Regions from separate parts of the Bacillus cereus group sp. BfR-BA-01430 genome, predicted to be linked through region 3. Evidence: riboswitches for the same ligand, from Rfam matches in the RefSeq annotation. Region 3 holds a riboswitch; each other region holds the start of a gene.

Region 1 (7,613 bases), on a different contig from region 3:
TCTATCCATAACAACTGCGATTCGCGCCATATATCCAGAGTCTTCTAATAATGAAATAAAAAAGAATAAAGCAAAGATTTGCGGGACGAATACTAATACAGCACCAACGCCAGCAATAATTCCTTCCGTAATAAGCGCTTGAATAAAAGCAGAAGCTCCTATATGAACCAGTCCAGCCGTAACCCAATCTGTAAGTTGTCCACTAAAAAATTCATCGAGCATATCCGATAGTGGTGTGCCAATCCACGTAAACGTAACCTGAAAAATGAAAAACATAACTGCTAAAAAGATTGGAAGTCCAAAAATTTTATGTGTAATCAACTTGTCTATTTTTTCTGAAAAAGGAATTTTCCCTTCCTGTTTATGTTGAATGACACTTGTTTTTAACTTTTCAATATACGTTGCACGTGTATTATAAATATGTTTTTCTAACGTACAATCCAGTTTTTTCTCTAACTGAGAGCGTATTGTTATTAATTCATGATAAATGGACAATCCCATTATCTCTTGTTCCACTACTTCGTTATTGCTTAAAAATTGAAGCGCTAGCCATCTTGAATGCTCATAATTTTCTTTCATAAAAAGTGTCATTATATTTGCAATTGCTGCCTCTACTTGTTCACCATATGAAAGAATAAATGAGTTCATTTCCTTCCTATTATTTTCATGAAGAGTAGCTAGTAATTCATCACAGCCTTTCCCACTTCTTGCAACAACAGGAACAACTGTTACTCCTAATATTTCTGATAATCTTTTTACATCAATCACAATTCCGCGTTGCTTCGCCACATCAATCATATTTAAACCAATAGAAACGGGCTTACCAAATTCTAAAAGCTGTAATGTTAAATGCATATTACGCTCAAATTGAGAAGAATCAACAATATTTAACATATAATGAAATTCCTCTGTTAATAAAAAGTGAGTAACTACTCCCTCATCTCGAGAAACAGGATTTAAATCATATACACCTGGTAGATCAATTAATGTTCCTTGTTTATCTTTCAATTTCCCAATCTTTTTTTCTACCGTTACCCCGCTCCAGTTTCCTACATATTCATAAGAACCTGTTAACGCATTAAATAATGATGTTTTTCCTGTATTTGGATTTCCTAGCAATGCAACTTTATTCACACTAATTCCACCTTTATCATTTTCGCATCGCAATGACGAATACTAATGAATTGTCCGCGGCACTCTAGTGTAAACGGCCCTTTGAACATCGCCTTTTGTTTCACACGCAATTCACTTCCTTCCGAAAGACCAAACGCAGCTAATCTCCGTTTTAACAATTTATCTAATGCCTGCATACTTTTCACTAATACTTTTTCACCGACTTGAATATCAACCAAACTCATAATCTTCCTCCTCAAAAGAGAATGATAATTATTTTCAACGAAATTATAGCATACTGTATAAATCGTACACTATAGCTTTTTCTATTCTATTTGTTAACATTTTCGCACACTTATATTGAAATAATGGCAATACAAGATTCATTTGCCATCCTCATCCATTTCGATTAAAATGAATCTAACAAATAAAGAATTTCGTTATCACAGGGGGAGCTATATTGCTGAGAGGGAACAATTTGTTCCGACCCTTAGAACCTGTTAGTTAATGCTAATGTAGGAATTGTGCAAACGTTAAAATACATATCCTCTTCTTCATTACGTATTTTATATCTCCCTATGGTACATAATTCTTTTTTGTGCAACTTGGATTTAGGGGGAATGCCAACATGCGTAATACCAATTTACAAGCGATGATTGAATCTGCAATTCTTGCAGCCTTCGCCTTAATCATCGACATTTTACCATTATCAATTAAAATCCCAACAGGCGGTTCTGTTTCATTTGCTATGATTCCTATTTTTATTATTGCTTATCGCTGGGGATTCAAAATGGCTTTTTTAGGAGGGCTTATTTGGGGATTATTACAAATTGTCGTCGGGGATGCCTATATTTTAACGCCAATACAAGCATGTATTGAATACTTCATTGCTTTTGCTTTTATTGGATTTGCTGGTTTATTTCATCGCCCAATTCAAAAAGCCATTTCAAATAACCACTATGTAGCTGAAGCAAAAGATGATGTTGGGAGTCGCAAAGAAAAAGTAACAGAAAAAAATAACCAAGGAAAAAAAGCTCTCTTGTATATAATCCTAGGGACATTTATCGGCAGTTTTGCACGCTATTTCTGTCATTTTATTGCGGGAATTATTTTCTGGGGGCAATACGCACCAAAAGGACAATCAGCCTTTCTGTACTCTTTCATTGTAAATGGTAGTACAATGCTTGCTTCTTTTGCATTATGTACCGTATTGCTATTGCTTCTATATACAACTTCACCACGTTTATTCCAAAGCATTCGTGCGTATCATATCAATTCAAAAAATAAGAGTGCCTAAATGATATTCTTTAGGTTGTAGGGAAAGCATTCTCTACAACCTTTTTTATTAACAAAATGGAAAAGGCACTGTAGATTTTCTCTATAGTGCCTTTTCGTGTCTCAGTACTTAATTGTTACTTTCACGCGATTCTAGAGTAGGAGAATCCGAAGAAAATTGTCTCGGCTCAGTTTTCTTTAAGTGATTTTTGACGTTACACTTATGATATTGAACACTCCATGCTTCAATCGGGTTAGTAAAGATGAGTCTTTGCTCTTGATTAGGGGTCCCTTCTTCCAAATTACAATGTTCGCCCCATTTACACCATCTCATTGTAAATGTTGAAGAAGTTTCATTATCTGATTGATCAAATAAGTGAGAAAGAGTCATCTCTCCATCTAGTATGATAGTATTACTAGTAGATAGAAAAGCAAAGTTTGTCCAACGTTTCTTCATTCCCCCCTACTCCTTTTCGCATAGAATACCTAAAACTACATTTACCTAAAATGTGTTTGTGTTTGTCTTTTTCTTTACACTTTCTATGGTACCTGAAATAATATCACTCAACTATCGATTATTCTTACAAATCACCTTACATTTTTGTAAGAAATGAAAAAACCTCCATCTCTTATAAATGAAGGCTTTACATTATACTTTATTTTTTATTATCATGTAATCCCGCTTCATATAATTGACGCATCATTCCATGAGAAATAGCTCCAAGAATTAAAGTCATTCCAATTAATGAAACTCGAAGCACAGGAATATCAATTATATAAGCTAACAACCCAAGAACAATTGTTAGAAATAATGCTTTTATAAATGTAACACTTGTGTACTGTTTCTTTTTCATGACTCTCACCTTTTATGAAAACGTTTTCTTTGTCATCATTATATCATATCATCAGACCTTTTGTGGAGGATTTTGTTAAAAAATATTGAATTTTCACTTCTCATTATCATTTTTTGACTTTTCTTTCTCTATCCTTTACAGTCGAAATGTTCATAAGTTTTATAACGCAGGAGGATTCTCATGAATATTAAAATAAAAGATACATTAATCTCCGAAGAAACACTGCAAGCAAAAGTCAAAGAATTGGCACATCAAATCGAGCGTGATTTTGCTGGGGAAGAAATCATTATTATTGCTGTATTAAAAGGTTCTTTCGTCTTTGCCGCTGATTTAATTCGTCATATTAAAAACGATGTAACCATTGATTTCATCTCTGCCTCTAGCTATGGTAACCAAACTGAAACAACCGGGAAAGTTAAATTACTAAAAGATATCGATGTCAATATTACCGAAAAAAATGTCATCGTTGTAGAAGATATTATTGATTCTGGTTTAACACTTCATTTCTTAAAAGATCATTTCTTCATGCATAAACCAAAAACATTGAAATTCTGTACATTGTTGGATAAACCAGAACGTCGTAAAGTAGACTTACAAGCAGAATATGTAGGATTCCAAATCCCTGATGAATTCATCGTTGGATATGGTATTGACTGCGCAGAAAAATATCGTAACTTGCCATATATCGCTTCAGTTGTAACAGAGAAGTAAGTTGACACTTCCATGAAGTGTATTTCTATCATGCATTATTACTAAAGAAGCAAAGGGAGAGATACAAATGAATAAGACAAAGTTTGAAAAAGTTCTACTCATTGTCAATCCAAAAGCAGGACAAGGGGATTTACATACAAATCTAGAAAAAATTGTCCCGCCGCTAGCAGCCACTTTTCTCGACTTACGGATCCTTCATACAAAAGAGCAAGGAGATGCGACGAAATATTGTAGAGAATTTGCAAGTGAAGTTGATTTAATCATTGTCTTTGGCGGTGATGGAACCGTTTTTGAATGTACAAATGGCCTAGCTCCTCTTGAAATAAGACCAACTCTTGCCATTATTCCAGGAGGAACTTGTAACGACTTCTCTCGTACACTTGGCATTCCGCAAAATATTGCTCATGCAGCAAATATGATTGTAAAAGGGGATACAAAGCCAGTTGATGTTGCAAAAGCAAATGACCAATACTTCTTAAACTTTTGGGGAATTGGACTTGTTTCTGAAGTATCTCATAACATTGATGCAGAGGAAAAAGCAAAGCTTGGGAAAATTGGTTACTATTTAAGTACACTTCGTACAGTTAAAAATGCTGATACTTTCTCTGTCAAGATTACGTATGATGGACAAGTATACGAGGATGAAGCTGTCTTAGTAATGATAGGAAATGGAGAATATCTTGGTGGAATTCCTTCCTTCATTCCGAATGTACAATGCGATGATGGTTCCCTTGATATCTTCGCTGTAAAATCAACAGGTTTCCAAGCATTTAGAGATTATATTAACAAGAAACTCTTTGAAGACACTGATGAAAATGATATTTTTCATGTAAAAGCAAAATCTATTCGCATTGAAACGAAAGAGGAAAAAGAAGTTGATACAGATGGAGAAAGTGCCCTGCACACACCATGCCATATTGAAATGTTACCTGGACATTTTACAATGATATATAACCCTAATACAGTGCGATAAAGTGAAACTTTTATCAGTGGGGATTTTCTTTATTCCCCACTCATTATGAACCCTCATCAATCGGACTGTTACGAGCAGCAAGACGCCCACCTATCTTCTTATCTTGAGGTGGGCGTCTCATTCCTATTTATTTACTACCGTACTTTTTTTCTGTATGCACAAATACGAAATACTAGCAATGATAAACATGATACCACTAAAATAGATTCCATACTTCGTCGCCATTTCTACAATTGTTTCAATATGTTTTCCAAACAAAGAACCCAGTATAAAGTAAAATAGTGTCCAAACAAATCCTGTCGTATAAGAATATAAGACATATATTTTAAATGGCATATGATTCATCCCAACTAAATAAGGTACGATATGTCTAACAACAGGTATAAAATAACTTATTACTAATGCATAATGTCCATACCTTCCAACCATGTCTTTTGATCGGAAAATGTATTTCGTTTTTTTCTTTTTCAAGAACTTATCAAGTACTTTTGTGCCAAATATCTTTCCTAGCACATACCCTAAAGAAAGGCCCGAAACAACGCCTAAATAGGTTATCAAAAAAGCAGAAATGATATGTAATATCCCCAGTGACGATGCAAACCCACCGCTCATCACGATCATTTCGTCTGGAATCGGCATTCCAACAATCCCAAGCCATAAACAAAAGAAAAGCGCCACATAACCATACTGCTCTATATAAGATATGAATTCATGTAACTCCATGACTTGTTTCCCCCCTCATTCTCTTTCGACAATTGAAAACATGAGCTGGCGGAAGATTTAGCCAAACTTTTTTAAATGAGATTTCTTGAAAAAAGTGTTGAATAAATGCTTTCTTTGCAAGTGAATATTGGAATGTTATAAACTCACCATCCTCACGTAACGATTCCATTACACTTGATAAAATGCGAGATGACACATCTATTGGTAAAGACGTAAAGGGCAATCCTGATAATATATAATCAACTTTCTCTATTTGTAACTCCTTAATATATTTTTTTATATTTTCAGCTGATCCATGTATAACGAAAACATTTGAATCATTCTTAAATTGCTTTTGTAAATTTTCATAAAAGACTTCATTAATTTCAATCAAAATAAATATAGTATGTTCTTTTTTTCGTTTTATAATCTCCTTCGTAAATGCACCTGTCCCAGGCCCTAGTTCTAGAATGTACTTAGCTTCTTCAAAATTAATTGTACCTACCATCTTTTTAGCTAATCTATTTGAGCTAGGTGCAATTGCTCCAACATTTTTCGGATGCTTCACAAATTCGGTTAAGAATGTAATAAATTTCATTTTCAACCTCTCCCGTTCCTTCAATATCATTTCATATAGCCAAAGTGTATCAATCATTTTTTAAAAAATAGCATCGAAAATTCTTAAGATTTTATGAAGAAGTAAAAAAGACTTTGCGCACATCCGCAAAGTCTTTCTCCATTTATAAACCAAATATTTAATTGTATGAATCAACTAAATAGAAATGGAATGATCATTCAAATGGGCATATATTTGTCTATTCCTTTAACTTTCCGCTATATGTTAGATTACGCTAGCTAATATCACGGGCCGCTCCTCCAGAAATAGCAGACATTACATCTACAACTTGTTGGAAAAATTGTTTACGTTCTAACTCACCACGGTGTAATTCTTTATATAATTGTCCATCCTTCATGAAGATAACACGTTTACAGTAACTTGCCGCAAAGGCATCATGCGTCACCATTAAAATTGTTGCATGATCATATTCATTCAATGATTTCATACTTTCTAATAAATCAGTCGCTGATTTTGAATCAAGCGCCCCTGTTGGCTCATCACCCAAAATCATACTTGGATTTGTAACAATGGCACGAGAGGCTGCGCAGCGTTGCTTTTGTCCGCCAGATATTTGATAAGGAAATTGATTTAAAATATGATTGATTCCAAACTTCTTCGCAATTTCAAGTACGCGTCGGTCAATTTCACTTGCTTTTATCTTCGATAATGCAAGTGGTAACGCAATATTCTCTTTTACCGTTAACGAATCTAGTAAATTGTACTCTTGGAAAATGAAACCTAAATGATTGCGGCGAAATAAAGCCAATGTATCATCATTCATCTTCACAATATCATTTCCATCAATGAAAATCTCACCGCTCGTCGCATGATCAATTGTAGAAAGAACATTTAAAAGAGTCGTCTTACCGGAACCAGATGGTCCCATAATGCCAACGAACTCACCTTCTTTTACTTCCAAATGAATACCCTTTAACACTTCAAATTGATTTCCACCTGTATCATATATTTTTTTTATATTTCTCGCTTCTAGCACTGTTTTCATCTAGCATCCCTCGTTTCTTCTATTCTTTCTTTCTACTCTATCTACTCTCTACTTTTGCCACTATCGATGTTTCGTACAAAAAGAGGTCAGTTATGTAACGGCTTTTAGTAGAAGAAAACGAAATGTAACTTTGTAAAATGACTACTTTACCACTGTAACATCAGGGATCAGGAACCATCCATTCATTCTTCTTACAGGAACATTACATTTCTGTAAGATTAAAAAGTACCTATACTTTTAAGACACCTTTACAAGGATGTTAGCGAATAAAATGAAAGATACAGCAGAAACATACTCAGATTAGTATGTTTCTCCACAGCCTGTTTTTGTGTCTGAACCTCGTTTGATTTGTCAACACTGATA
Region 2 (7,613 bases), on a different contig from region 3:
TATATTTCTTTAAAAAGCGTGTACATCGCATCGAAAGACGTATGCCGACTCAAAGCGAAATTCATGATGCTTCAATGCTTATTTTCAAGAAGAAAAAACCAATCATAATTTGCGGGGGTGGTGTACGTTACTCTGAAGCGGGCGAAGTACTGAAACGTTTTTCAGAGAAATTCCGCATACCGTTTGGGGAAACACAAGCTGGAAAAAGTGCCATCGAAAGCGATCATGCAATGAATTTAGGAGGTATTGGCGTTACTGGAAACTTAGCTGCCAATCGTATTGCGAAAGACGCAGATTTAGTAATTGGAGTTGGAACACGCTTTACTGATTTTACAACATCATCAAAAGCGCTTTTCCAAAATGAAGATGTTGAGTTTTTAACGATTAATGTGTCAGATTTTCACGCTGGCAAATTAGATGCAACTAAAGTTGTCGCAGATGCGAAGGTTTCATTAGAAGAACTTGAAAAAGTATTGGAAAGTAAAGAATATCAATCTAGTTACATAGATGAAATTCATGCGGTGAAAGAGTTATGGGATCAAGAGTTAAAGAGACTTTATCAAACCGATTATAAAGAAGATGGGTTTCAACCAGAAATTAAAGGCCATCTAGACGAAGCACTACCAGAATTTTATGAAACAGTGGGCTCTTGCCTCACACAAACGAAAGTAATTGGGGAAATCAATAGATTACTTGATGAGGATGCTATTATTATTGGCGCAGCAGGAAGTCTTCCTGGTGACTTGCAGCGCATGTGGATGAGTAAAAAGCCAAATACGTACCATATGGAATATGGATATTCTTGTATGGGATACGAAATTTCTGGAGCGCTCGGTGTTAAAATGGCTGAACCAAATAAAGAAGTATATGCGATGGTTGGGGATGGAAGTTATTTAATGCTTCATTCAGAACTTGTAACTAGCATACAAGAAGGTAAAAAATTAAATGTTCTTTTATTTGATAATGCTGGATTTGGATGCATTAACAATCTTCAAATGTCAAATGGTATGGGAAGCTTCGGTACAGAGTTTCGTCATAGAGAAAATGAAGTTGGAACGCCAGCAGGAAGATTTATGAAAATAGATTTTGCCCAAAGTGCAGCTGGTTATGGTGTGAAAACATATCGCGTAATAACGATAGAAGAATTAGTAGCTGCTCTAGAAGATTCGAAAAAACAAACAATCTCGACACTAATTGATATAAAAGTATTACCTAAAACGATGACAAATGGCTATGACTCTTGGTGGAACGTTGGTGTTGCTGAGATGACTGAAAATAAGAAAATTCAAGCTGCTTATGAAGATCGAATGGGCCATTTAAAACAAGCAAGACAATATTAAAATGCCTTTCTTATTTTAATAGAAGGCAATGAAGCAATTCGTTTCATTGCCTTTTCTAAAGGGAAAAAGGAGCTGGACAAGATGTTTAAAGAAGGAACTGTAAAACTTGGCATTGCACCGATTGGGTGGACCAATGATGATATGCCTGAATTAGGAAAAGAAAATACATTTGAACAATGTATTAGTGAAATGGCATTAGCTGGTTTTACTGGTACTGAAGTTGGCAATAAATATCCAAGAGATGTAGCCATTTTAAAGAAAGCGTTGTCACTAAGAAAGATGGAAATAGCAAGTGCATGGTTTAGCGCTTATTTAACAACAAAACCGCTAAATGAAACGGTGGATCCATTTATGGAACATTGCGATTTCTTGCAACAAATGGGAGCGAAAGTCGTTGTTGTGTCAGAACAAGGACATAGTATTCAAGGGCTGATGGATACACCTCTTTTTGAAAAGAAACCGATTTTTGATGAGGAAAGTTGGCGAAAACTTGCGGAAGGTTTAGACGTTTTAGGGAAATTAGCTCAAGAGCACGGACTTTATCTTGTTTATCATCATCATATGGGAACGGGAGTACAGACAACTGCGGAAATTGAAAAATTGATGTCTTTAACAAATCCAAATGTTGTTCATTTACTCTATGACACTGGTCATCTCTTTTTTTCTGGTGAGGATCCAATATATATATTAGAAAAGTACATGGATCGCATCAAACATGTACATTTAAAAGATGTGCGCTCAAATATTGCAGAGAGAGTAAAACAAAATAAATTAAGCTTTTTACAAGGAGTGAAAGAGGGAGTATTTACAGTTCCAGGTGATGGCAGTATTAACTTTGAACCGATATTTAAGAAATTAGCTGAACAGCATTATACAGGATGGCTATTAGTAGAGGCAGAACAAGATCCAGAAAAAGCAAATCCATTTGAATATGCAGTAAAGGCGCGAACATACATAAATGGAATTTGTAATTTTTGGCAAAAACAAAATAGGTAGGTGTTTTTCATGAAACGTGTAAAGGTTGGTATTGTTGGGTTAGGGAGACTTGGGAAAAAACATGCAGAAAATCTTGCATTTCATATTCGTAACTGTGAATTAACAGCGGTATGTAGTGTAATTGAAGAGGAAGTAAAACAAGCGCAGGAAGAATGGGGCATACCATATGGTTATACAGATTATGATGAAATGCTGCGAAATAAAGAATTAGATGCAATTTTTATTGCTTCGCCATCTGGTTTTCATTGCGAACAGATCGAAAAAGCATTAGAAGCAGGATTCCATGTTTTTAGTGAAAAGCCACTGGGACTATATTTAGAAGAGGCTCTTCATGTAGAAAAGGTAGTACAAAAGCATCCGGATCAAGTATTCATGCTTGGATTTATGAGACGCTTTGATAAATCTTATATGTATGCAAAGAGAAAAATTGAAGAAGGCGTAATCGGTAAGCCAGTTTTAGTACGGTGCTATGGTATAGATCCGACAAAAGCTCTTGATAGTTTTGTGAAATTCGCAAAGAGTAATTATAGCGGGGGCTTATTTTTAGATATGGCCATTCATGATTTAGACTTAGCAAGGTGGTATTTAGAATCAGAGGCAAAACAAGTGTGGGCGATTGGAGGAGCATTTGCTTGTTCTGAATTTAAGGAATTTAACGATGCGGATACTGGAGCGGCACTAATAAAATTTGAAAATGATACAATGGGTATTTTTGTCGCAGGTCGAAACTGCATGCATGGTTATCATATTGAAACGGAAATTATCGGTACAAAAGGATCGCTTCGCGTTGGAACAGTTCCAGAAAAAAATGCCGTGACTGTTTTTGATCAAACAGGTGCAGTTCGCGAATGTTCAGAGGGATTTTTAGAACGTTTTGAACAAGCATATTTAAGTGAAGTAGAAGAGTTTATTCAATGCATTATCGAAAAACGTAAGCCAACAATTACGGTACAAGATGGAGTAAAATCAACAGTGCTTGGATATGCATGTAAAGAATCATTTGAAACAGGTGAACTTATCAATGTTCAGAACTTTCAAATAGATAAAATTCATTCGTAATACATTTCTAGATTATAAGATGGGGTAGGTAGAGGGCTTTTATGATACAAAATAAAGAGCAAGAGGGCACTCTACTCCCTTTTAGAGAAATAGATATCATTTGAAAGGGGTTTATTGCTCCATGGCATTTGTAACAATCATTACATTTTTAGTATATACGATTTTCATTGCCTGGTTTTCTTGGTATAAGACAAGACATATTGATTTAGATAGTTCAGATGGTTATTTTTTAGGTGGTAGAAGTTTGACTGGTATCGTTATCGCAGGATCACTTGTATTAACAAACTTATCAACAGAACAAATGGTAGGACTAAATGGACAAAGCTATGCAACTTCAATGGTCGTCATGGCTTGGGAGGTAACCGCTCCGCTAGCGCTCATTTTTATGGCATTTGTCTTTTTACCTCGTTACTTAAAAAGTGGAATTACAACAATCCCGGATTTTCTAGAGCAACGCTACGATTTACGAACAAGACAAATTATTTCCATTCTATTTTTATTAGGTTATGCCATCGCTTATTTACCAACTGTATTGTATTCCGGTGCACTAGTACTTGATAGCATCTTTAATATTTCACAACTATTTGGGCTTAGTAATTTTACAACGATTATGGTGATTGCACTCATCATTGGTATGACTGGTATTGCCTATGTTGTATTTGGCGGCCTACGTGCATGTGCTATTTCGGATACGCTAAATGGAATTGGTTTAATTATTGGAGGATGCTTAATTCCAATTCTTGGGCTCCTTGCACTTGGAAAAGGGAATATTATGGATGGTGTAAATCTTTTATTACATTCCCATCCGGAAAAATTAAATGCAATTGGAGATTCACAAGATTCTATACCTTGGACAACAATTTTTATGGGGCTATTGTTTAATAACTTATTTTATTGGTGTACCAATCAAGCTATTGTTCAACGTACACTAGGGGCAAAAAATTTAGCAGAAGGACAAAAAGGAGTATTGTTTGCAGGATTATTTAAAGTATTTGGAGCATTATATTTAGTGCTTCCAGGAATCATTGCGTTTCATTTATTTGGCAATCAATTAAAAAATGCTGATATGGCTTATCCGATGTTAGTAATTAAGATTTTACCTGTCGCATTATCAGGATTTTTTGCTGCTGTATTGTTCGGTGCTATTTTAAGTTCATTTAACGGTGCATTAAATAGTTCTATCACTTTATTCACACTTGATTTTTATAAACCAATTTTCAAGAAAGAAGCAAGCGAGAAAGAGTTAGTAAAAGTAGGGCGTATTTTTGCGATTACACTCGGTCTCATTGCGGTTATCGTATCACCATTTATTTTATATGCACCTTCTGGATTATATAACTACTTACAAGAAATGTTTGGCTTTTACAATGTACCAATTATCGCAGCTGTTGTCGTAGGATTTTTTAGTAAAAAAGTACCTGCAAATGCTCCGAAAATTGCTTTAGTCTTTCATATTGTTTTGTATGCGCTCTCAAAAGTGTTTTTAGGATCCATTAATTTTTTATATATTCTTAGTGTATTATTCCCGGCATGTGTAATTATGATGTTAATTGTCGGAAAATTAAAACCGAGAGAAACAGATTTTGAACTTTTCGATGCTAATAAAGTTGATTTAAAGCCATGGAAATATGCAAAGGTATTTTCAATCTTTCTTATTATATTCATGCTAGGTGCCTATGTATTATTCTCACCTATTGGGTTAGCCGCACAGTAATGATGTAATGGAATTGCTAAAAAAATGACTCATTTTTCATATTAATATACTATATAAGTTTGGATAATTGACAACCCTCTAAATTATGTTATGATGATTATCAAAACTACATAGTTATCATCTATCCACTAGGGGTGCCGATATTGGCTGAGATTAAAGTTTATCTTTAAGACTCTTAGTACCTGATCTGGTTCGTACCAGCGTAGGGAAGTGGAAGTGACAAAATATGATATTTATATATCTAGGCCACTTTCTTTACCTATAAGGAAGTGGTTTTTATTTTGTACATTTCTATTTTTTCGTTAGATGTTAGCTAAGTGTAGTATATATGAGGAGGGATACAAATGTCATTTTCACAGTTATTACGTCAAGAAGTTGCTCCGATTTGGCAAGCGAGTTTTGAGCATCCATTTATTAAAGAACTAGGTGAGGGAACATTAGATTTAGCTAGCTTTCGTTACTATGTTTTACAAGATTCCTACTATTTGAGTCACTTTGCTAGAGTACAAACATTAGGGGCGGCGAAGGCAATTGAATTGGAAACGACAGCTCGCATGGCGCATCATGCACAAAATACATATGAAGCAGAATTATCACTGCATGAAAATTTTGCGAAAAAATTAGGAATCACTGAAGAAGAAAAAGCAGCCTTTATTCCAGCACCAACGGCTTATGCATATACATCCCATATGTATCGCGCTGCTTATGAAGGACATTTAGGTGATATTATTGCGGCCATTTTACCGTGTTATTGGTTGTATTATGAAATTGGTGAACGTCTAAAAGAATGTAAACCAGAGGAACCGATTTACCAAGAATGGATTTCAGCATATGGTTCTGATTGGTTCCGCACATTAGTAGAAGAACAAATTATGCGATTAGATCAAATTGCGGAAACAGTAACAGAGTCGGATCGTAAGCGAATGAAACAGCATTTTATCATTAGTAGTCAATATGAATATTCGTTCTGGGAGATGGCTTATACGTTAGAAAAATGGCCTGTTAAAGAAAAAATAGTAACCCGGTAGATGTTCGTTTTATTTCTCCATTTTTCGTAATATATTATGAAAAAATTATACAATTAAAAAGAGAAAGAGGAAAGATAAAGAGGAGGTAGAACCCTCCTCTCTCTTTTTACTATTTTTTAACAAAAAATGGATTTTGATGATGGTATAATAAAAATAAAAAGGAGGTGGAATTTGTATTTTGTTTCAAATTTTAACAGTCTATTGATTTTGGATTTCATGTAAAATAACGAATAAAGAGAGGAAGTATTCATTTTATGGAAACGCTACAGTTGTTAGCCTTTAAAGATGTAATAGATCCACTTTTTGAGCGAACAGTATTTTATGTGCAATGGCCAAAACATTGGTCAAGTCTGTTATTAGAACACAATAGACCATACGAATTAATAAAAAAATTTAAGCTTCTAAATAAAAGATTGTATATCATGTTTTCTGATATTTTATTCATTGAGCATGATCCATATAAGTTAGCAGAAGATAGTCCATGGATTATATCTTTAAAACCTCTCAGCTCTGAACAGCTAGAATATATTTGTCGTCAATGGTATGCGTATATTCATAACTGGAAACCGACCGAAATGCCTGGAGAAGTTTTATTAGAATGGCAACCTAGTGCGATTTCACAGTTGTCGTTACTACATGATAAAAAAACATTTTATATATGGGTACCAGCATTAATTTCACAGTTGTTTTGCGAACATGCATTGCATCTAACTATAAAACAATATGAAGAAGTTCCTTTTTACCCGCTTCGAGAACAAAATAGATGTGAAGCGATGTCTGAGCCTATTCAGGATAAAAAAACAAAGGAATATTTTTCTTATGTATATCGGTTTGAGCTTATCACTCGTGGTATTGAAAATATGTTTTTACTTAAAGTTTCTATTGGTAAAAGGCGTTTTTATCAAACAGCAAATCAATATGAAAATTATATGATTATGAAAAAAAGAAAAGGAACTGTACTAGTCTCTAACTGCCATAATGAAAAGGATCAGTTTGTTACACTCAAAATAGAAGACGCGCGATTTGGAGTGAATTGGTCCAGAGCTTATCGGGAATTACAGAATGTTTTTATGCTTAAGAAACAGTTACATTTAGTTAAGATTATGACGAATCCAAAAAAATATATAAAAGGGAAAAGGGTACGAGCACTTGTTATATATGATGAAAATATCTTTAAGGTTCCTGGTACAAAAATAAAACGGGGGATAAGTAGAAGAGAAAAGGAAGTACTCTTACAAGCATTTCATCAGCGATTTCCTCATTGTACACGTATCCCGCTATGTAAAAATATAACTATAAATCAGAATGATGAGTTATTTCCACTTTATACACCAAAAGGAATGGAAGAGATTACATTAGAACTATGGTCTTCTCAAAAACTTATAGAAATAGAAAAAATATTATTTGAAGAAGAACTAATTTTAGAGAAGAGGACAGATTATTCCTATATATTACATTCTAAACCGCAAATTATAC
Region 3 (7,613 bases):
ATAATGATATAGTATTTTTTCAAAATACTTTCACGAAAAGGATGAATGTTCCTTTTTATATGTTATATAATAAAAAATGTTTAGAAATAAGGGGTTTTCTTGGATTCTTTTAAATTTTTCAATCAAATTAAATTATTCAAAAATATTAACCCATTAAATTTCCGGAGGTAGTTTATTATGTTTTGGTTACAATTTCTTACCTTACTACTCTGTATTTTCATTGGCGCACGCCTTGGGGGGGTTGGCTTAGGAGTGATGGGTGGAGTTGGTATGGCAATACTTGTATTTATCTTTCACCTACAACCTACAGCACCTCCAATTGATGTTATGCTAATGATCTTAGCAGTAATTACAGCCGCTGGCGCCCTGCAGGCAGCTGGAGGAATGGATTACCTTGTCCATCTTGCGGAAAAAGCATTGCGAAAAAATCCAAAGCGTATTACATTTTTCGCACCTATTGTTACTTATTTATTTACATTATGTGCTGGAACAGGCCATGTTGCCTATTCTGTCCTTCCAGTTATCGCGGAAGTATCACGTGAATCAGGAGTTCGCCCTGAGCGCCCGATGTCAATCGCCGTAATTGCTTCACAACAAGCCATTACAGCCAGTCCTATTTCAGCAGCAACTGTTGCACTTCTAGCAATGTTGGCTGATTATAAAATTACGTTATTTGATATTTTAAAAGTAAGTATTCCATCTACTTTTATTGCTTGTATGTTAGCAGCTTTCGTTGCAAGTAAAATGGGAAAAGAGTTAAAAGATGACCCTGAATATTTAAAACGATTAAAAGAAGGTATGATTCCACAATTAGAAAAAAAGAAAGAGTTCGTTGGTAAAAAAGGAGCTAAATTATCTGTTATCCTCTTCTTATTCGCAACTGTTTTCGTTGTTCTCCTTGGTTCATTTGAAGCACTGCGACCAGGCTGGATAATCGATGGAAAATCCGTTCACCTATCGATGCCAAATGCAATTGAAATGGTTATGCTAACAATTGCCGCTCTTATTATTATTTTATGTAAACCAAATGTGGAAAGTATTGTATCTGGTAACGTTTTCAAAGCCGGTGCTACAGCTGTTGTTGCTATTTTTGGTATCGCTTGGATGGGTGATACGTTCTTTAATGGTAACTTATCTTTCATTCAAGGATCTATTCAACATTTAGTAACAAGTGCACCATGGTTATTCGCTATTGCACTATTTGTTCTATCTATCTTATTGTATAGCCAAGCAGCTACTGTACGTGCTCTTATACCACTTGGCTTATCGCTTGGTATTTCACCAGCGCTTCTTATCGCAATGTTCCCTGCAGTAAATGGTTACTTCTTCATTCCAAACTACGGAACAATCGTTGCTGCAATTAACTTTGACCGTACAGGCACAACACGTATTGGCAAATATGTACTAAATCATAGCTTTATGATTCCTGGTCTCATTGCAACCTTTGCTTCTATCGGTATCGGAATGTTACTTATTTCGATTATGTTTTAACAAAAAAGCGCATCACTTACTCTATAAGTCATGCGCTTTTTTTCCATTTAATCAAACGTTTGTTTAAATGAGTACCTTTGTTTTATGCGCCCCTCTAACTAAACTCTTCTACTCTATACTAGGCTCCAGTATATATTGACTTGCCTCTGCTAATAACTTTGGAAAATCATCTGGAAAAAAGTGCCCTAATCCTTCTCTTACAATACATTTGCACTCCACATTATATGTTTTAAATACTTCCATTAACTCCATCGTTTTCTTATAAAATGGATCCTTATCTCCTGTAATAATGCATCCTTTTAAATGAGCTGATGTCCTTGCTTGTAATAAGCTTTCTATCGATTGTATATCTCGAATAGCTGGAATAACAGCAATAAATCCTTTCATAGGTAATTTATTTGCAAGACTTAATTCTATTGCTAATATTCCCCCTTGAGAAGCACCCGCAATTATAATTTGTTCCATATTACGTTCTTTCTTAAATTTATAAAAAGCTGTAGAAATTTCTTGAATGGCTATCTCTTGATTATCCCAACAATAGGAGTTCAGTCCATATGTTTGTGAAGATTGCAAAAAGCCGAAAATATACTGATCTAACATGTGATTATCATACCAATAAGGAGCAAAATCATTTACATTTGATCCTCTCCAATGCAAAGAAAAGATTCCCTTTTTGGAATTCTCATTTCCATACACGAATAGCTCAGATTTCGTATGTAATCGCTGATAATGAAAAATGTCTTCACACCCTTTTACAATCTTTTGGAATTCTTCATTGCTCTTCAATATTTTCAAATCTGAATCATGCAGCAACGTATAAGGATTCCACCATATTCCCTTTCCAAAAGCTTCATGTAAAACAGAAATTGCTTTCTCTTGTTTTCCTTGTAAAGAATAGATACAAGCACTCCAAAAACTTGTTTTATCTAACCGCTCTGGAAAATCCGTTTCTGCTTTTTGAATAAGATTCTGTGCCGCTTCAAAATCTTTTCTGTCAACCACCTTAAACAACTCATTTTGCAGCTCAACAAAATTCATTGCTCCACCCCTCCAGCTCCCATTTGTTAAATCATATCATATTCCGAATTTTTCGAAATAAAAAAAGGCATACAATGATTGCATAACCTTTTGTAAGATGAAAACACAACCGTTCAATCCCCATCTTTACTTCTTCACTTGATGTACGAATGCTTTCGCACTGTCAAAGGCTGAACTCGCCAAACTAATGGCTGAAATAACAGAAACGCCATCTGCCCCTGCTTCTATTACAGAAGAAGCATTTTCGGTTGTAATTCCACCAATACCAACAATTGGTATATTAATACCTTTTTCTCGAAAATAACGTAATCCATTTAATCCTTGAACTGCTTTTGTATCTTTTTTTGTGCTTGTTGGAAAAATAGGGCCTACTCCTAAATAATCCGCACCATTTGCAATAGCAAAATGCGCTTCTTCTATTGTATGAGCAGACACTCCAACAATTTTATCGCCCATTTTTTCACGGACAATTTCAATTCCTTCATCATCTTGTCCGACATGAACACCGTCTGCATCCAGCTTGAGCGCTAAATCCACATCATCATTCACAATAAAAGGAACACGATACTCCTTACATAGCACTTGTAACTGTTTTGCTAATTGGATTCTTTTTTCTCCAGTTAGAGCCCCTTCTCCTTTTTCTCGAAATTGAAAAAGAGTAATGCCACCATCTAGCGCTTCTTTCATCACTTGTAATGGATCCTTGTGACAGTTATTGCTCCCCATAATAAAATATACTTGCAATAACTGAGACATCTTTTCTGTTTCAGTGCGTGCCATCTCTCTCATCTCCCTAACGAACTTCTTCTACTTTTCCATATTGTTCAATATCGCTTGCAGTAACATTTGCTAATTGATTTAAAAATTCAATTTGGAAACTGCCTGGCCCCTGATCTACTGTTTTACTTGCAGCAATCTCCGCTGCCACTCCATAAAACGTTAACGCAGCAACCGCTGCTTTTACATAATCTTGTTCAACAGCTGCAAATGCTCCCATAACTGAAGTTAATAAACAACCTGTTCCTGTCACTTTTGTTAAAATTGGATGACCGTTACGAATTATAATGGTTTGCTTACCATCTGTGACAATATCTTCTTTTCCCGTAATCACCACAACTGTATCTAGTTTAGTTGCTGCTTTTGTTGCAATTGCTACAAAATCACCATTTCCAGTTCCGGCATCCACACCTTTAATTTCCCATTTTTCATGAATAACATTCGCAATTTCCGCTGCATTTCCGCGGATCATTGCTAATTTTATTTCATTTGGTATATGTCTTGCTACTTCTGTTCGATATAGAGTTGCTCCGGCTCCAACTGGATCAAATAATACTGGGACATGCTGTTGATTCGCTGCTTTCCCAGCAATGAGCATTGCTTCAACTTCATCTGGACGAAGCGTACCCATATTTAAAACGAGCGCCCCTGCAATGCTAGCCATCTCTGCTACTTCTTCTTTTGCATATGCCATGACAGGTGATGCTCCTAACGCTAGCAAGCCATTTGCTGTAAAGTTCGTTACAACTACATTTGTAATATTATGCACGAGTGGATTCGTTTCTCTTACTTGTTCCACCACTTTAGCAATTTCTGTTCTATTCATTGTTTCATCTCCTCCTCGTTTCATAATGGGAGATACACAAAAAGACACTTCGCGTATGCAAAGTGCCTGAACATGTGTTTTACACTCTCCCTACGCTGGCATTATCCAACAGGTTCTAATGGTCAACGACAGATTAGTCGTACTCTCAGTCTGCATCCGCAAACTCCCATGTGCTTTGTTATTCATCTACTTCAAAGTCTACTCTTATTCTAGTAAAATAACAAGTTCTTTCCTTTCTATATGAAAAGAGAGCATTTGTCCTTGTGTAGCTTTATAATGAATCATTATGTATAGAACAACAGCGATAGGATGCACTCCTATCGCTGTTGTTCATTTTATTATTTTAAAGCTTTAGATATTTCTTTTACCATTGCTGATACAGACTCAAGTCCGCCACCAGATAGGTACCAATAGTTTGGATCTAAATAAACTATATTGCCATCTTTCGCAGCATTTGTTTTGTTAACAATTTCGTTTTCAACAACTTGTTTTGCAGAAGATTTACCGCCGACAGCAGCACCTCTATCTACTACAAATAAGTAATCTGGATTTTTCTCTAAAATATATTCGAATGAAACTTTATTACCATGTGTGTCAGCTTTAATATTTGGGTCAACAGGAGTTACACCAAATACATCATGAATGATACCAAAGCGAGATTGTGGGCCATATGCACTTACTTGACCATCATTCGCTAAAATGACTAAACCTTTTTTATCGCTCTTCTTAGCTTTTTCATTTAATGCTGCTACGTCTTTTTCAACGGCTGCAATTTCTTTTTTCGCTTGTTCTTCTTTACCAAAGATTTTTGCTAATGTTTCAACGTTTTCTTTAAATGATTTCATGTACTCTTTTGTATTTAACTCTACATAAATTGTTGGAGCGATTTTTTCAAATTCTTTATATGAATCAGCTTGTCTTCCAGAAATGATAATTAAATCTGGATTCATTTCGTTAATTTTTTCGAAATCTGGCTCTTTTAAGCCACCAACATTTGTATATTTTTTATCTTTATATTTTGAAAGATATGATGGGACATTTTTCTGTGGTACACCAGCCACATCAACGCCTAATTTATCTAAAGTGTCTAATGAACCAAAGTCAAATACTACAACTTTTTTCGGGTTTGTTTTAACTTTTGTTTCCCCTAACTTATGCTTGATTGTCATTTCTTTTGCTTTACTTTCACTAGCTTCTGTCTTTTTATCAGTAGAAGCATTATTGCTACACGCTACAGCCAGAATAGCAAGCATGAAAGTTAATAGTAGCATTGCTAACTTTTTCACTTCAATCACCTCTATAAATTTTTTAAAATTATTTTAATTGATCGTGCATTTGCAAGATCAAAAATAACTTCCTCTTATGAAAAATAAATACAAATATTATTTCCAGCTATTTCTTCAATATGGATATCCATATCATAAATACCCTTTAATACTGCTGGATTAATAATTTCATTTGTTGGCCCTTCTTTCATGACCTTTCCATCTTTCAAAGCAACAATACGATCGGAATAACAAGAAGCAAAATTAATATCATGAATTACAATTACAACTGTTTTCCCTAGTTCTTCAACTAAGCGTCTCAGTACTTTCATAATTTGTACAGAGTGCTTCATATCTAAATTATTAAGTGGCTCGTCTAGCAAAATATATTCCGTATTTTGAGCGATAACCATAGCGATATATGCCCGTTGTCTTTGCCCACCACTTAGTTGATCTAAATATTTATGCTGAATATCCTCCAGCTCCATATAACGAATTGCTTCCTCAATATGTTTCTCATCTTCTTTTGTCAAGTTTCCTTGTGAATATGGAAATCTACCGAAGCTTACTAGTTCGCGAATCGTAAGACGCAAATTAATATGATTCGTTTGCTTTAAAATAGAGATTTTTTTCGCAAGCTCATTACTATTCCACTCACTAATCTCCTTATCCTCTATATAAATTTCACCAGCATCTTTTTTTAATAATCTGCTAATCATGGAAAGCACTGTACTTTTTCCCGCTCCATTTGGACCGATGAAAGACGTGATTTTTCCTTTTGCAATTTTAACAGAAACATCTTCAACAACGTTTTTGTTTCCATATTGTTTTGATATATTTCTTACTTCTACCATGATTTACTCTCCTTCAATAGAAGATAAATAAAGTATACGCCCCCAACAAAGTTTACAATGACGCTTAAAGTTGTGTTAAATTCAAACACTCTTTCAACAATCAATTGTCCACCTATTAGAGCAATAATACTAATAAAGATAGAACCCATAATTAAATATTTGTGTTTATATGTGTATAAGAATTCACGTGCAACGTTTACTACAAGTAATCCTAAAAATGTAATTGGACCAACTAGCGCTGTAGAAATAGAAACTAAAATTGCGATAACGATTAAAAGTTTTTTTACGACTTTGTCATAATCTACTCCTAAGTTAATTGCTTCTTCTCTTCCAAGTGATAATACGTCTAATAGTTTCAACTCTTTATATACGTAAACAACCACTGCTATAATTCCAATAATGGATACTGCAAGTAACTCTGTTTTCACGTTATTCACACTTGCAAACATTTTTCCTTGCACAATTTGAAATTCATTCGGATCAATGAGCACTTGCATAAAAGAAGACAAGCTTTGAAAGAATGTCCCGAATATTAATCCGATTAAGAGTAAGAAATAAATATTATTCCCTTCTCTTTTAAATAAAAATTTATAGAGAAACAGTGAAAAAATCACCATTAAACTAACTGATATAAGAAAATTCACATTTGTATTCATCATCGCAAAATGCTGTGACCCAAATAAAAACACAACGAAAGTTTGAATAAACATGTAAAGCGAGTCTAACCCAATCACACTCGGTGTTAAAATACGGTTATTACTAATCGTTTGGAAGATCATTGATGAAAACGCAATAGCTCCACCTGTTATAATCATCGCTAACAATTTCTTCGCTCTTCTTGGTAACGCATAATCTAGTGTGTTCATATTTAAGTTAATGAATAAAAAGATTCCAATAGCTATTACAGATACAACGGCAAGTACTGCCAACATCAACTTATAATTCTTTTGTTTTCTATGCTGCATATACGTTTCTCCTCATCAATAAATAAAGGAAAATTCCGCTTCCGATTACTCCTACTGTCAGACCAATCGAAATTTCATACGGATAAATTACGACCCTACCAAGTATATCGCAAGCTAGTACAAAAACAGCTCCTAACAAGGCAGTATGAGGTAAACTATTTTTCAAATTATCTCCGCGATAAATCGAAACGATATTTGGAATAATCAGTCCTAAAAATGGGATCATCCCAACAGTTAAAACTACTAGTGCAGAGATGAGAGAAACGATAATAAGTCCAATATTTAGCACTCGATTGTAATTCATTCCTAAATTCGCTGCAAAATCTTCTCCCATTCCAGCAACGGTAAAACGATTTGCATATAAAAAGGCGATGATTACAAGCGGAATACTGAAATA
Region 4 (7,613 bases), on a different contig from region 3:
CGCAGATTGTGCGAGCGCTTTCGTTAGTTCTGGCGCAATAACATGACCATCTTTTGGATAATAGACAGCACCGATAATAGAAGAAGAAAGAAACGGTTCCTTTTGGCGAAGCTCATCTCCTGTTATATAATAAGATTCCTCACCTGTTTCTTGTTGCCAGTGCATGATATTTCGTATTCTCGTTTTCTCCTCTTCATTTTGAGCAATCCGATATATCCCTTTCTCTTCATATCCAATATCAATTCCCGTTTTTTCTCGTAAAGCCTTTGCAAGTTGCGGAAATATTGCACGGCTCTCTCTAGCAAGTTCAAAAAGCGGATCGTATGCATCCCATTCCGCCTGTACTCCAAGGAGTCCCGCCGCTGCTTTTGATGCTTCCGAAGCAACTCTTTGCTTCTCAACAATTGCAACTTCGCAACCTCTTTCTGCTAGAAAATGTGCAACTGAACTACCAATTACACCACCGCCAATAATGGCTACATCATACTTCTTACTCATGATTTCCCGCCCACTTTCTTATGATTTCCTTATACAATCTTGCTTTCTCGTATGGATTACGATCGCTTACAATTCCAGACATAACTGCAATACCACTCACACCAGATTTAAGAACTTCTGTTGTATTTTCAAGTGTTATTCCTCCAATAGCTGTAATCGGTATTGTTAACCGCCTTGCCATATCTGAAATTTCTTCTAGTCCTCTTGCAGGGACACCTTTCTTACAGCTCGTTGGGAATACATGACCATAAACAAGCGAATCCGCTCCATGTTTGAACGCTACGATTGCTTCTTCTAAAGAATGCACAGAATAACCAACATGCAAATAAGAAAATTTCTCTTTCACAGATTTCACATCTGCGCTGCGGTATCCTAATTGTACGCGCGGAATATTTAATAAAATTGCAATATCAATTCGGTCATTGATTACAAGTTTAGATGCGGGAAAGCCTCTTTTTAAGAGACCTTCCACACCTTCATACAACTCTTTCGTACTTTTCTCACGTTCACGAATATGCAAATAATCAATCTCACTCTCCATTTGCATCGCTACATTCGTTAGCTCTTCAAATGTCATTTGACCATTTGAAATGACATGAAGTTCATTTTCCATACACATTCGCCTACTTTAAAATGTTTTCAAATAATTCATTAGCAGGAACAAGCTCTTTTGTCATTCCTTTTTCTTTCAACCACTTATTTTGTTTTTCCCATGACTCTTTTGAATCTGATAAAAATGGCTCATCTTTTGTTTCCATTTTTTCTAATAAAATTTTCATGCTCTCCTTCTCAACTTCAGGGACGAGTGGGAAGTTTTCTTTTTCTTGATGATCTAATAAAATGTTAAGAGCCTCATCTGGATTTTTTTTCATAAATTCATATCCCTTTTTCGTACCGCGTAAGAAAGCCTGTAGAGCTTCTTTATCCTTTTTCAACGTTTTCTCTCCTGTGACAAACACAAGTTCATGATAATTTGGCACGCCGTAGTCAGCTGGATTAAAGTACGCTGGCTCGTGACCTTGATGACGCATGACAGGAACTTCATGGTTAATGTATGCCCCTGTGACAGCATCTACTTTTTTCGTAATTAATGCTGGTACTAAATCAAATCCTACATCGACTACTTTTACATCGCTCAGATTCCCACCATCTTCTTTTACCATTGCTTTTAAATACGCTTCACTTAAAGGTGTTCCAGAATAACCAACTGTTTTTCCCACTAAATCTTTTGGTGATTGAATACCTGCTGACTTTAATGAAACAATATGGTTTAACGGTGAGCGAACAACCGCCCCAATTGATTTCACAGGAATTTGTTCATTTGCCTTTGCAATAATTACATCTGGTTGATAGTATAAGCCCACTGTCACTTTTCCTGTTGCTGGTAATGTTAAAGGATCAGTTGGATTAGAAGGGAATTTTATATTTACTTTTACACCTTCTTCTTTAAAATACCCCTTATCGATTGCTGCATAGATAAAACTATGCACCGCATTTGGATACCAATCGAGCATCACCGTAACTTCTTTCTCCTTTTTTTGCTTATCTGACGCTGAATCAGTAGAACATCCTGCAATCATTGCAATGAATAAAGTAAACACAAAGATGTATTTGAATAATTTCATGAATGTTTCCTCCAACTAATAAATTTCTTTTCGAATATAGAAACAAGTAGGACAAACAAAATAGCAAGTAATGATAAAAGGACAATTGGCGCAAAGACTCCCGCCCCATCTAACTGCGTCATCATTCGCTTACTAAAGTAGCCTAAGCCAGCTTGCGCTCCAAGCCACTCACCAATTGCTGCACCGATAACGCTAAGCGGAACAGCAATCTTAAGCGCTGAGAAAAAATAAGGAAGTGCAGATGGCAACTTTAATTTTAAAAAAATATCTTTTTTCGTTGCGCCGTATGTAACTAACAGCTCTTCCCAATCCTTTTTCGTACTGCGCAATCCATCGTACATATTGACCGCAATTGGGAAAAAGGTAATTAAAACCGTCACAACAACTTTGCTCCAAATAGAATATCCAAACCATAAAACAAATAATGGGGCCAAAGCGGTAATCGGTATTGTTTGTGAGGCAACGAGTAACGGATAAAAAGCTCTTTCCATCCATTTACTCGCATTCATTGCCATTGCAAGCCCAACACCAAGGACAATAGAAATTGCAACACCGATAAAAACGACATACAACGTTGCTGGTAAATGAACCGTAAAGAGTATGTCACGCAGCGCCCACATTTTCGCTATAATTGCAGTCGGTGCTGGTAAAATATACATTTCATCTACAATTCTAGCTCCCACTTCCCAGCTTACAAGCAATATGCCACTTAATATACATGCAGGCAGTAGCTCTCTCATTTTCTTCATATAAGCACCTGCCCTTTTAACATACTAAGTAGTTCATCCTTTAACGCTAGTACCTCTGGTCTGTGTAGGTCTTTTCTTGTCCGTTCTTTCCCAAGTGGGACAACACGCTCTGTTAACGTTGTAATCGGCTGCGTTGTCACAATGAGGATTCGATTCGAAAGAAACAGCGCCTCCTCTACATCATGTGTAATAAATAAAATTGTTTTTTTCCACTGTTTCCATTGTTCAAACAACCATTCTTGCAATGTTGCCTTTGTTAATGCATCCAGCGCACTAAACGGTTCATCTAACAATAAAATATCTCCACCTGTTAGTAATGTTCGAATAAACGATACTCGTTGCCGCATTCCTCCCGACAAGTCTTTCGGGTACTTTTGCTCGTATCCTTGTAATCCAAATTGCTCTAAAAGTTCTTTCGCTCTTCTTTCAGCTTCTGTTTTCTTAATTCCTTGACATTCTAAAGGAAGGGCTGCATTTTCAATAATCGTTCTCCATGGCAAGAGCATATCTTTTTGTGGCATATATCCTACAGGATGACTCTTTGTTTCCATCAGTTGAATTGTTCCAGCCGCTGCATCTTCTAATCCTGTAATTAAGCGAAATAATGTACTTTTGCCACAGCCACTCGGCCCGATGATGCTAACAAATTCTTTTTCCTTTATGGAAGCATCTAAGTCCTTTATAATAGGCTTTTCATCATAATGAAAGGAAACATTATGAAACTGTAGTATGCTCTTTGTCTTCAAAACCCCACATCTCCTTGCGATATGCCATATCCCAGAATAAATATTCAAAGCGGCTGGAATATAGGAAAATCTCTTCTAAGCGGGATAATTCTTGTTCTGTTTTTCCTTCAGCTAGTTCGTTTAATAAATCGATTAACCAAATGCAAAGATTCCCATACTCTTCTGAGCTATACCCTTGAATCCATTCCCCAAAGAACTCATGATCTCTTGCTCCTGGAATATCATTTAAACGTTTTCCAATTTCCCAATAACTCCACATACACGGAAGCAGCGCTGCAATAAGCTCAGCCAATGTACCATTTTGCGATACTGACATCATATAGTTTGTGTACGCTAAGTTTTTAGCTGATGGCTTCGCTGCTTCTATCTCTTCTATAGAAATTCCAAGACGCTTTGCATACTGTTTATGAATTGTCATTTCTCCATTTAAAATGCCATCGATTTGTTCCGCAAATTTTGCCATCACTTGTGGATTCGTTGCTTTTACAACACCAATTGCATAAATTTTTGCATAATCTAGCAAATATAAATAATCTTGTATGATGTAATATTGGAACTTATCCTTTTCTAACGTGCCATCTCCCATCCCCGTTACAAAAGGATGATTATGACTTTTTTCCCAAACAGGCTGCACTGCTTCAAATAATCTGTCACAAAATTTCATATATATTTCCCCTTCCTTTATATCTTTTTATCCAAATAAAAAACCACTCCTATATAAGAAGTGGCTACAGCAAATAAAAATATACATATGCATTGCTCCACTTCCCTTCGCTAGTATTACCTAGATCAGGTCCATAAGGGTTAAGGTTCATTCCTCTCTCAGCCTATCAAGCACCCCTAGTGGTATCTGTTATGAAATTATAAAATAAAAAAGCCCCGTTTCCATGCGCAAAGAAACGGGGACTTATACTTTCGTCCAAATTGCTTCCCTACGCTAGCATAACCTAGATCAGGTAATAAAAGGATCAAAGACTTACGGCCTTACTCTCAGTTGGCAACACCAACTCTCCTAGCACAATATAAAATTACCATTGTCAGTATAACACCGTCATCAAGCTTCAGCAACTATTTTAATTTTCTTAATGATCTACTTCATATACTGTTGCTAGAAACATAAATCAGTTGAGGTTCTCCATCCCTGTTATTATTCTCCTCTTTTTTGATTTCACATGGCATCGCACAATTTTCTCATTAAAAAGCAAACTTCCATACACTTAACATTATTTTTCTATTGATTTCATATTACATTTATGTGAATAAGCCCCACTCGATTCTATCTTTATACTATAATAAAAGGTACAGTATTACATCTAGAGGAGGCCTTGATTATATGAACTTGAGAGCTACAGCTTTAACAGCAACTACTGTCGCAATTGCTTCCTTACTTCCTTCTGTAACAGAAGTAGATACGCAGACAGCTGCTGCACAGCAAACATCAAAAGCAAAGACTGGCTATGTGAAAGTAGAAAAAGCAGACTTATATCCAACTACAAATGTTAACAATGATTCAATCGGTAGCATCCCCTATAACACCCCTGTTACCATTCTTGAAACAGTTCACGACTGGTATAAAGTAAATATTCATAATCAGATCGGTTACATAAAAAAAGATGCTATTACATTTACAAAATCTAGTAAGCGAAACGAGCAATATATTGTACATGCAAATGCGTTAAATGTTCGTTCTGAACCGAATACAGAATCTTCTATTCTTGACGTATTACCGAATGGTAAGTTCGTTGCAGTTCAAGGAACAGAAGGAAATTGGTATAAAATTTTTCACAACGGCCAAATTGGATATGTACAAAAAGATTTTGTATCTAGCGGTTCAAAACCTTTAGTAAAAGGAATTACCGTACAAAACACACCTACCTATACCGTTGCTACTCCAAAACTGAACGTACGTAGTAATGCAGGAACGAATAGTACGATCATCGGCTCTTTACAAAACGGTACACAAGTTCAGGTTGTAGAAACAGTCGGAACTTGGTATAAAATTCGCTTCGGCACAGCGTATGGCTATGTAGCCAAACATTATATCATCCAAAATCAAGCGCAAAGCAAAAAGACAAATCCTTCTATCCCAGCTGTTTTTAAATTTCCGACACAAGGAAAAATTAGTTCAACGTTTGATATGCGCTGGGAACAAATGCACTATGGAGTAGATATTGCTGCACAAGGGAATGTTTCTATTCATGCAGCTGCTTCAGGAAAAGTTGTGAAGTCTTATTATTCAGCGAGTTATGGTAATGTTGTTTTCGTTGCTCATCGGATCAATGGAAAATTGTATACAACCGTTTATGCTCATATGAAAGATCGCGCTGTAAAGATCGGAGACACAGTACAAGTTGGACAACTATTAGGTCATATGGGAAATACAGGACATTCCTTTGGACAACATCTTCATTTTGAATTACATAATGGAGAATGGAATTTTGAAAAAACGAATGCAGTTGATCCACTGCCATATTTAGTTAGGTAAATACTATGCCACGCAATATCCCATTCATGATTGAATCTATAGCCTTCTTTGGCTTAATTTGTTGTTTAATTATTTATAATACAAGCATTGTATTTTTATCTATTATTATTACTTTTGTTATTTTAGAAATTATGATGGAAGCATTTCAAATTCGTCTGAAACAAAAAATTGCTCATATTTACGTTATACTTTTTCTTTTAAGTGCTTTTATAACAAACGTAGTAAGTGGTGGCTTTTATCTATCTTCCATATTCCCTGTGTTCTTCTTAGGAGTCTTACTGGTTGTGTCCCAATATATTAATGTTCCTGATAAACAAAAGAAACAAGAAAAACAAAAGCAGCAAGGAATCTAGAAAGAGGAGACAACTCACTTTCTTTGATGTATAAGAAAATACAGGCTGCTAGTTCATACTACTAAGCAAAAAGGATCTCATGTAAATGGAGATCCTTTTTGCTTATATATTTATTTTAGCCACACGCATATTTCTCATAAATGAAGCTTAAGTTATACTTTTTCTCTAGACTCATTCTCTGTTCATCGTCACACCAGTAAAATAAAATATCATGGATCGTTGCATAACGTTTGTTCTTTAAAAACACCTTAAAGAATGATGGTAAACAATCATGTAACTGTATAAAAATATAATTCCGTAAGATTTCTTCCTTATATTCAATCCCTTTACATACATGCAAGAGTTCTTCATAATAATATGCATGCTGAGGAACTTGAATCATTTCAAAGAATGGTATGTAAGATAATAGCTTACCAATAAAGTGTCCATAGCGGTTCATAATCTCTATTGTCATATGTTCCATCATTTCTTTCATAACATATAAATAATCATCGACATGTGTTGTTTTTAATGGGTCAAGCCGATCTGATATTTGTGAAATGACAGCTCTTTGACATGCAATAACAGCATGATTAGGACCATAGTACGAAAGAAAATCTGTGCATTTACGATATTTTCTTAATAAATCAAATGTATATAAATCACCTAAATATGCATTGCAATATATTGCTAGATTCATCATATCATCATTTAGTTCTTTTTTAGAAAGAGATTTTGCTTGTTTACATAGGTAAAAGAATGTGAACTCTAAAACTTCTTTATGAGATACTAATTCTCGATATTCTTCTATACATTTTTCATTAAATTTTACTCTTTTCCAAATCACTGCATCTTCATTTTTTAATTCTCCAACACGGTACTTAATAATTAAATAGTTTAAAGCAACAATTTGTGTTATGGAATCCCACGTTTCATACTCCATTGAAGTATGTACAAATTCATCTAACCTTTGATTTACCATAAATGTATATGCTTCTTGATACCAACCAATCTCTTGGCATAAACGAACGATACGCACCAATGTAGGAATCTCATCTTTATGAAATTGAGGTAATTCTTTTACTTTGTTCATTCCATATAAAATGAATGGAATTAAATTTTCTTCTTTGTAAAACTCTTTTTCTTTCCATACTAGAAGTGTTCTCTCTTTCTCCTCA

The links. A riboswitch is a leader RNA that binds a small molecule or an ion and turns the genes downstream of it on or off. The one in region 3 is predicted to bind thiamine pyrophosphate.
Region 1: linked by a shared signal. The riboswitch ahead of thiT (energy-coupled thiamine transporter ThiT) and the one ahead of thiM (hydroxyethylthiazole kinase) in region 3 are both predicted to bind thiamine pyrophosphate.
Region 2: linked by a shared signal. The riboswitch ahead of tenA (thiaminase II) and the one ahead of thiM (hydroxyethylthiazole kinase) in region 3 are both predicted to bind thiamine pyrophosphate.
Region 4: linked by a shared signal. The riboswitch ahead of tenA (thiaminase II) and the one ahead of thiM (hydroxyethylthiazole kinase) in region 3 are both predicted to bind thiamine pyrophosphate.

What each region holds. Positions count from the first base shown of each region.
Region 1 covers NZ_JAKUEW010000005.1:185,140-192,752, forward strand. The annotation lists gene feoB (ferrous iron transport protein B) at 1-1,134, opposite strand, end outside; gene MR058_RS12110 (FeoA family protein) at 1,131-1,358, opposite strand; TPP riboswitch at 1,552-1,653, shown strand; gene thiT (energy-coupled thiamine transporter ThiT) at 1,742-2,410, shown strand; gene MR058_RS12120 (hypothetical protein) at 2,519-2,845, opposite strand; gene MR058_RS12125 (hypothetical protein) at 3,045-3,242, opposite strand; gene hpt (hypoxanthine phosphoribosyltransferase) at 3,423-3,953, shown strand; gene MR058_RS12135 (diacylglycerol/lipid kinase family protein) at 4,021-4,926, shown strand; gene MR058_RS12140 (DedA family protein) at 5,050-5,649, opposite strand; gene MR058_RS12145 (class I SAM-dependent methyltransferase) at 5,636-6,226, opposite strand; gene MR058_RS12150 (ABC transporter ATP-binding protein) at 6,480-7,250, opposite strand.
Region 2 covers NZ_JAKUEW010000002.1:289,681-297,293, reverse strand. The annotation lists gene iolD (3D-(3,5/4)-trihydroxycyclohexane-1,2-dione acylhydrolase (decyclizing)) at 1-1,340, shown strand, start outside; gene iolE (myo-inosose-2 dehydratase) at 1,422-2,336, shown strand; gene MR058_RS05935 (Gfo/Idh/MocA family oxidoreductase) at 2,346-3,395, shown strand; gene MR058_RS05930 (solute:sodium symporter family transporter) at 3,517-5,109, shown strand; TPP riboswitch at 5,230-5,335, shown strand; gene tenA (thiaminase II) at 5,454-6,137, shown strand; gene MR058_RS05920 (pPIWI_RE module domain-containing protein) at 6,392-7,613, shown strand, end outside.
Region 3 covers NZ_JAKUEW010000006.1:103,641-111,253, reverse strand. The annotation lists gene MR058_RS12885 (anaerobic C4-dicarboxylate transporter family protein) at 178-1,491, shown strand; gene MR058_RS12880 (TPR end-of-group domain-containing protein) at 1,600-2,529, opposite strand; gene thiE (thiamine phosphate synthase) at 2,656-3,318, opposite strand; gene thiM (hydroxyethylthiazole kinase) at 3,323-4,132, opposite strand; TPP riboswitch at 4,203-4,312, opposite strand; gene MR058_RS12865 (siderophore ABC transporter substrate-binding protein) at 4,471-5,418, opposite strand; gene MR058_RS12860 (iron ABC transporter ATP-binding protein) at 5,493-6,251, opposite strand; gene MR058_RS12855 (iron chelate uptake ABC transporter family permease subunit) at 6,245-7,216, opposite strand; gene MR058_RS12850 (ABC transporter permease) at 7,206-7,613, opposite strand, start outside.
Region 4 covers NZ_JAKUEW010000001.1:3,255-10,867, reverse strand. The annotation lists gene thiO (glycine oxidase ThiO) at 1-498, opposite strand, end outside; gene tenI (thiazole tautomerase TenI) at 491-1,111, opposite strand; gene MR058_RS00150 (ABC transporter substrate-binding protein) at 1,122-2,123, opposite strand; gene MR058_RS00145 (ABC transporter permease) at 2,120-2,872, opposite strand; gene MR058_RS00140 (ABC transporter ATP-binding protein) at 2,869-3,618, opposite strand; gene tenA (thiaminase II) at 3,587-4,282, opposite strand; TPP riboswitch at 4,368-4,470, opposite strand; TPP riboswitch at 4,531-4,642, opposite strand; gene MR058_RS00130 (SH3 domain-containing protein) at 4,952-6,103, shown strand; gene MR058_RS00125 (hypothetical protein) at 6,109-6,456, shown strand; gene MR058_RS00120 (DUF3965 domain-containing protein) at 6,572-7,613, opposite strand, start outside.